DNA from 2 places in the Agarivorans litoreus genome. Region 1 is predicted to be linked to the other one. Evidence: predicted binding sites of a transcription regulator. Region 1 holds the regulator's gene; the other holds the start of a gene.
The links. Region 1 encodes sigma-54, which starts transcription at its own class of promoters, with help from an activator protein. Its sites were predicted from a motif close to GTTGGCACGNNNNTNGNNT; they were not measured.

Region 1 (3,561 bases):
CTTAAGGCGACGGTTTTTCCTGAACCCGAGCGCCCACTAACGATGATCAGTTCCATGATAACCCCTAAGGCTGATTAGCCTATTAGGCTACCATGATGTCGTACAATTCGTCATCACTTTGTGCACAACGAAGTTGTTTACATATTTGCTTATCGTTAAGTTTTTCAGCGACTTGAGCAAGAGTATTAAGATGTTGCTTACATTGATCTTCGGGTACTAGTAATGCAAATACTAAGTCAACCGGCTTGTTATCAATAGCATCGAAAGAAATGGGGGGATCGCAACGCAAGAAAACCGCAGTGGCTTGATGTTGGTTGTCAATACGGCCATGAGGAATTGCAATGCCTTGGCCAATACCAGTACTGCCCATCTTTTCTCGATTTAACAAGCTTTCGAAAATGCATTGGGTAGTAGTATCAAGCTGTTTGGCAGCCAGCTCGCTGACTATTTCTAGGGCGCGCTTTTTTGAAGAGCATTGAACTGCACTTTGAGTGCAGTTCAAGCTAAGTACTTTGTTTAGTTGCATAAGGTTGGTTAACGTTTGTTAAGTTTTTCTTTATGTTTGATGACTTGGCGATCAAGTTTATCAATCAGGCTGTCTATGGCAGCATACATGTCAGAGTGCTCAGAGGTGGCAAATACTTCGCCGCCGTTTAAATGTAATGTAGCTTCAGCAATTTGGTTCAGCTTTTCGACGTTGAGGATGACGTGAACATTATTGATTTGATCGAATCGTCGGGTGAGTTTGGCAAACTTGCTGTGGACATATTCTTTCAAAGATTCAGTTATTTCTACGTGGTGTCCAGTAAGGTTAATTTGCATAGATATCTTCCCCTTTTTAGTGGCCTTAAATAAGGCTCTTTCGTTGGTTAGAAGGTGGAATTGCTAAAGATTCACGATATTTAGCAATTGTACGTCTTGCCACCTTGATCCCCTGATCTGCCAAAATATCAGCAATTTTGCTGTCGCTGAGTGGTTTACTGGTATTTTCGGCAGCTACCAGTTTCTTGATTAATGCACGAATAGCGGTTGATGAACACTCACCTCCACCATCGGTAGCCACATGGCTAGAAAAGAAATACTTAAGCTCGAAGATACCGCGCGGTGTGTGCATGAACTTTTGGGTGGTTACTCGGGAAATAGTGGATTCATGCATTTCTACAGCTTCTGCAACATCGTTCAGTACCATTGGCTTCATGGCTTCTTCGCCATATTCAAAAAACGCCTGTTGATGATGAACAATGCAGTTGGATACTTTTAATAGGGTTTCGTTGCGGCTCTCGATACTTTTAATAAACCACTTGGCTTCTTGTAAGTGGCTACGAATAAACTGGGTATCGTTAGCGTTGGTGGAGGTTTTACTTAAAGATGCATAATGGGAGTTAACCCGTAACTTAGGCATTGCATCTGGGTTGAGTTCTACCACCCAGCGTCCTTGGCGCTTAACAACCGATACATCTGGGATAATATACTGGGCTTGGTTAGGCTCAACTGCGTTACCAGGCCGAGGTTCAAGCGTATGAATCAAACGCATAACTTCGCGTAACTGGTCTTCTTTAAGTTTGGTTTTACGGGCTAATAGACGAAAATCGCGATTAGCTAATACATCAATGTGATTTGAAACTACGTCTTTGGCTTCATTTAGCCAAGGTGTGTCTTCGGCAAAGCGACTTAATTGGATTAGTAAACACTCTTGCAGCGAGCGCGCTGCTATACCAACCGGGTCAAAATGCTGAATGCGCTTAAGCACCGCTTCTACTTCATCCAGCTCTACATCTAAGTCATTGTTATCGCTTGAACGTAAGCCTTCCAGTAGCTGCTCACAGTCTTGAGTGAGGTAGCCCGATTCATCTACCGCATCAATAATGGCTAAAGCAATAGCTTGGTCTACTTCACTAAATGGAGTGAGTTGCATTTGCCACAATAAGTGGTCTTGCAATGAGTCGACAGTTTCGCCCTGAAACACCATGTCGTTGTCGTCGCTGATGGCATTGCCAGATGAGCTGGCCGGAGCAGAACTAGCGCTGTAGATATCGTCCCAAGTAGAGTCAACAGGGAGGTCGTCAGAAACAGTTTCTTGATTAATGGCATCGCCTGCTTCAATTTGACTGTTGTCTATGTCCGCAGTGGATTCGGCCTCGGTAGACTTCTCATTAGTAGATTTAGCGTCGTTTGCGTCACTATCATTGGCATGAGACTCATCCGCCTCAAGCAGAGGGTTACTTTCCAGAGCCTCTTGGATCTCTTGCTGTAAATCCAGTGTTGAAAGCTGGAGTAAGCGAATGGCCTGTTGTAACTGGGGGGTCATGGTTAACTGCTGACCAAGACGCAACTGCAAAGATGCTTTCATTAACTACCGCTGTTCCTTCTTTTTATTGTCTTTTTTAAACTTGCACTTTAACTATAGCTTGAATTGTTCCCCGAGATAAACTCGTTTCACATGTTCGTTTTCGAGAATTTCTTCTGGCTTTCCTGAGGCTATCAATTCACCTTGGCTAACGATATAGGCATGCTCACAAACATCGAGAGTTTCTCGAACATTGTGGTCGGTTATTAGTACACCTAGACCGCGATCACGTAGGTGTTCAATGATCTTTTTAATATCGATAACAGAAATAGGATCTACCCCCGCGAAGGGTTCGTCAAGCAAAATAAACTTAGGTGCGGCGGCTAGTGCTCGAGCAATTTCAACTCTTCGGCGTTCACCACCCGATAAGCTCATGCCTAGGTTTTTGCGAATATGGCCAATGTGAAACTCTTCAAGAAGGTCGTCTAATGCGCCAATTTGTTGCTCTTTATCGAGGTCTTTTCGAGTCTCTAATACGGCAAGAATGTTCTTCTCTACGGATAAGCGGCGAAAGATAGAGGCTTCTTGCGGAAGATAGCCAATGCCTTTGCGTGCACGGGTGTGCATTGCAGTACTGGATATATCGTCATCGTCGATGAGAATTCGGCCTTGGTCACGAGGCACCAAACCCACCACCATGTAAAAAGTGGTTGTTTTGCCAGCGCCGTTTGGGCCAAGTAAACCGACAATTTTGCCGGTCTCTACGTTTAAGCTAACGTTTTTGACAACTTTGCGGCCTTTGTAAGCCTTAGCCAAGTTTTCAGCAATTAGGGTGCTCATTATTGCTGGTCTTCCTTGGGGGTTAGCTCATCAAGCTGTTGAGGCAAGAAAATAGTGGTGACACGGCTATTCTCGTCGCCTTGAGCCACCATTTCTTGTTTATTAATGCTGTATTTGATCATTTTACCCTTTACCAAGCTCTCTTCTTGTTTGAGTTGAGCATTGGTAGTGAGTGTTAGCGTTTGGGTTTTTAAGTCGTAACGCACTTCGTTAGCTTCAGCTTCAATTGGCTTGCCGCTATCAAGTAATTGATAAAACGTTGCGGGTTCGCCTTTAGCGATCATAACTTCGCTGCCTTTTTCTTCGCTACCAATAACGCTTAGTTCTTCGGCGTGCATTTTTATCGAGCCTTGAGTCACCACAACATTATTGTAAAAGGTGACTCGGTTTTCTTTGATATTGACCTGCTGGCGGTCAGCATCAACAATAATTTG
Region 2 (3,561 bases), 560 kb from region 1:
TTTTAATCCTCGCGCGAGTGTCGCTCTTTGGCAAAATATGGCTAAAGCGGGTGGTGGTTCAGTCCCCGAGTTTTTGTCAACTCACCCTTCAAATCAAACGCGTATTGCTGATTTAGAAGAACGTATGCCGCGTGCCATTCAACTAGAAAAGCAAGCCATTGCCCAAGGCAAAAACCCTCAGTGTATTCGCCCTGCCAGTTTTGATACTAAAAATATCTCTAAAGAGCCAGATATTGATAAAACTAGCTAGTCTTAGTGATGCCGAAGACATCTGCCGGGTTCAACGACGAAGCTGGCAGCATGTCTACTCTCAGCAACTCATTGCCGATATGTTTCAAGCCCTACCATTTGAACTGCATCAGCAACTGTGGCTGCAACGTCTTAGCTGTGAAGAAAACCAAATCTGGGTATTAAAAACGACGGGCATACAGGGTTTTTTAATGCTGGAGAAGCAAGCGCCAGAGATTGAATTAGCGGCACTGTATTTACAACCGGATGTCATTGGCCAAGGCTGGGGCAGAGCCTTATTGGAACAAGCTTGTCAGAGCACTGCGCAGAAGGATGTGTACTGCTGGGTGATGCAAGATAACCCGCATGCACAGGGCTTTTATCGCCATATGGGCTTTAAATTTACTGGTGAGCAACGCCAAGTAGAATTTGCCAGCAGTTACTTTGTTCAAAAAAAGGCGCATTTAGCCGCAGACCAACGGTTTTTCTAGTGACTTTGTGGTAATCTTTTGGCTCTTTTTAACGATCAGAATTAAGAGTTCAAATGAGCGATAAATATCAAGGCGCAGCAGCGCAAGCAAGTTACGGCTACGGCCTTCAAATTGGTGAGCAAATTGAGCGTGCAGCATTCGACGGCTTAGAAGTGAATGCAATGCTTGACGGTATTCGTGACGTAATGCAAGGCGCGCAACCACAGCTTGATGAAGCAGTTATTAGTGCGGCTTTCCAAGAAATTACTAAAGAAATTGAAGCAAAAAAAGCTGAGCAACATAAAGAAGCAATGGCTGAAGGCGAAAATTTCTTAGCTGATAACGGCAAACGCCCAGAAATTAACAAAACAGAATCTGGTCTTCAATACGAAGTATTAGTTGAAGGTGAAGGCGAATCGCCAAGTGCTAGCAGCAAAGTACAAGTTCACTATGAAGGCACCTTAATTTCTGGCGAAGTATTCGACAGCTCTGTACAGCGTGGTCAACCTGCAGAATTCCCTGTAAATGGTGTAATTAAAGGTTGGACTGAAGCGCTACAACGCATGAAAGTGGGTGACAAATGGAAGCTGTACATTCCTCAAGAGCTTGCTTATGGCTCTCAAGGTGCAGGTGCAGCAATTCCTCCTTTTGCAGCCCTAGTATTTGAAGTTGAGTTACTAGCTATTCTTGGCTAATAGTAATTTCAATTAATAGAAGCCGGCTTTAAGCCGGTTTTTTTATGCGCCAAAGTTGTGCGTGGCTGTTCTAAGTTAGTGAATTTTATGAAAAAACACGAATACTCCTTTAGGGGTAATTGTGTTTGTAAGTTAATGATTTTTGGTGTTAAAAAAATGTGATCTAGATCTTGGCACATCCTTAGCTACTCCCTAAGTGTTATCACAAATTAGTTACTTCCAACTGGGTATTAGGAGCAGGGAATGCAGAAATCAGCACCATTAAGCTTACAAAAAATCATTAAGACGACCATCGCCGCTGCAGTGGTATCGGCCAGTTTTATTGGCTTCAGCCATGCAGAAGTGGGAGAGCCAGAGAAGGAAGATCTTAAGTTTGGTTTTATTAAACTTACCGACATGGCTCCACTTGCAGTGGCGTATGAAAAAGGCTACTTCGAAGACGAAGGATTGTATGTTCAGTTAGAAGCGCAAGCTAACTGGAAAGTATTATTAGACCGCGTAATTACCGGTGAGCTAGATGGCGCTCACATGTTGGCTGGTCAACCTTTAGGTGCCACCATTGGCTTTGGTACTAAAGCCGACATTATTACAGCGTTCAGCATGGACTTAAACGGTAACGCAATTACCGTATCAAACGATATTTGGGCACAGATGAAACCGCACGTGCCACATAAAGATGGTAAGCCTGTTCATCCAATTAAAGCCGATGCGCTTAAGCCGGTAGTGGATAGTTACGTCGACCAAGGTAAGCCATTTAACATGGGCATGGTATTCCCAGTGTCTACACATAACTACGAGTTACGTTACTGGTTAGCTGCTGGTGGTATTCACCCCGGTTACTACGCGCCGCACAAAGGCGATACCTCTGGCAAAATTGATGCTGATGCGCTGTTGTCTGTAACGCCACCTCCGCAAATGCCATCAACCATGGAAGCTGGCACTATCTACGGTTACTGTGTGGGTGAACCTTGGAACCAACAAGCCGTATTTAAAGGCATTGGTGTTCCAGTTGTTACCGACTATGAGATTTGGAAAAACAACCCAGAGAAAGTGTTTGGTGTAAGTAAAGGTTGGGCTGACGAATATCCAAATACCCACATTCGCGTAGTGAAAGCAATGATTCGTGCAGCTAAGTGGTTGGATGAAGAGAACAACAAAAACCGCCCAGAAGCCGTTAAAATTCTCTCTAAAAGCCAATATGTTGGTGCCGACCACGACGTAATTGCCAACAGCATGACAGGTACTTTTGAATACGAGAAAGGCGATAAGCGCGAAGTGCCAGACTTTAACGTATTCTTCCGTTACAACGCGACTTACCCATACTACAGTGACGCGATTTGGTACCTAACGCAGATGCGTCGCTGGGGACAAATTTCTGATAACAAACCAGACTCTTGGTATATGGATATCGCTAAGAAAGTATATCGCCCAGACATTTACGCAATTGCCGCGAAAGAGCTAATTGCTGATGGTGTGATTGATGCTAGCGAGTTTCCTGATTTTGCTACCGAGAGTGGCTTTAAACCGCCACAAAAACATTTCATTGATAACATTGTTTACGATGGTTCAAAACCCAATGCGTATCTTGAGAAGTTTTCGATTGGCCTGAAAAAAGACGACAAGATCTAAGCCGAATCGTTATTGAGAGCGGCCGGGCTTAAGGGCCCGGCATCGAGATTTGCAAAAGGAGTTGTAGAGATGAAAGACAAGTTAATTCACTCTTTAGAAACTGTAGGATTAAGCCCTATGGTACCCGTGGTTCGTTTGGCTAGCGGTGAAAACCCAAAGCAGCAATGTACCGAAATATTTGAACGAATAGGCCTGCCTATTTTGGCCATTGCTTTGTTCTTGTTGTTGTGGAGTGTATCAGCGGCAAAAGTACAAACTAGCCTAGGAACCTTGCCTGGCCCAGCTCAAGTTTGGGAGCAATACCAAGGCTTAGTGGTAGAGCATAAAGAGGAGCGTGCGAAAGAAGAGGCCTTCTATGAACGTCAAGAAGCTCGCAATGCGAAGAAGCTGGCTAAAAATCCTGATGCAGAAGTAAAAATACGGCCTTACACTGGCAAGGAAACCTTCTTTGACCAGATACTTACCAGTTTATATACGGTATTCACCGGCTTTATACTTGCCAGTTTAATTGCTATCCCAATTGGGGTTGCCTGTGGTTT

Region 2: K5L93_RS15635 (CmpA/NrtA family ABC transporter substrate-binding protein) is a predicted target of sigma-54. The motif match lies at 1,563-1,581, and genes of this name have one in related genera.

Annotation. Positions count from the first base shown of each region.
Region 1 is NZ_BLPI01000001.1:2,832,591-2,836,151, forward strand. It holds gene rapZ (RNase adapter RapZ) at 1-56, opposite strand, end outside; gene ptsN (PTS IIA-like nitrogen regulatory protein PtsN) at 83-526, opposite strand; gene hpf (ribosome hibernation promoting factor) at 535-822, opposite strand; gene K5L93_RS13140 (RNA polymerase factor sigma-54) at 848-2,350, opposite strand; gene lptB (LPS export ABC transporter ATP-binding protein) at 2,402-3,127, opposite strand; gene lptA (lipopolysaccharide transport periplasmic protein LptA) at 3,127-3,561, opposite strand, start outside.
Region 2 is NZ_BLPI01000001.1:3,392,107-3,395,667, forward strand. It holds gene K5L93_RS15620 (M48 family metallopeptidase) at 1-250, shown strand, start outside; gene K5L93_RS15625 (GNAT family N-acetyltransferase) at 234-719, shown strand; gene bamJ (BamJ family beta-barrel-assembly machinery protein) at 773-1,393, shown strand; gene K5L93_RS15635 (CmpA/NrtA family ABC transporter substrate-binding protein) at 1,637-3,022, shown strand; gene K5L93_RS15640 (ABC transporter permease) at 3,092-3,561, shown strand, end outside.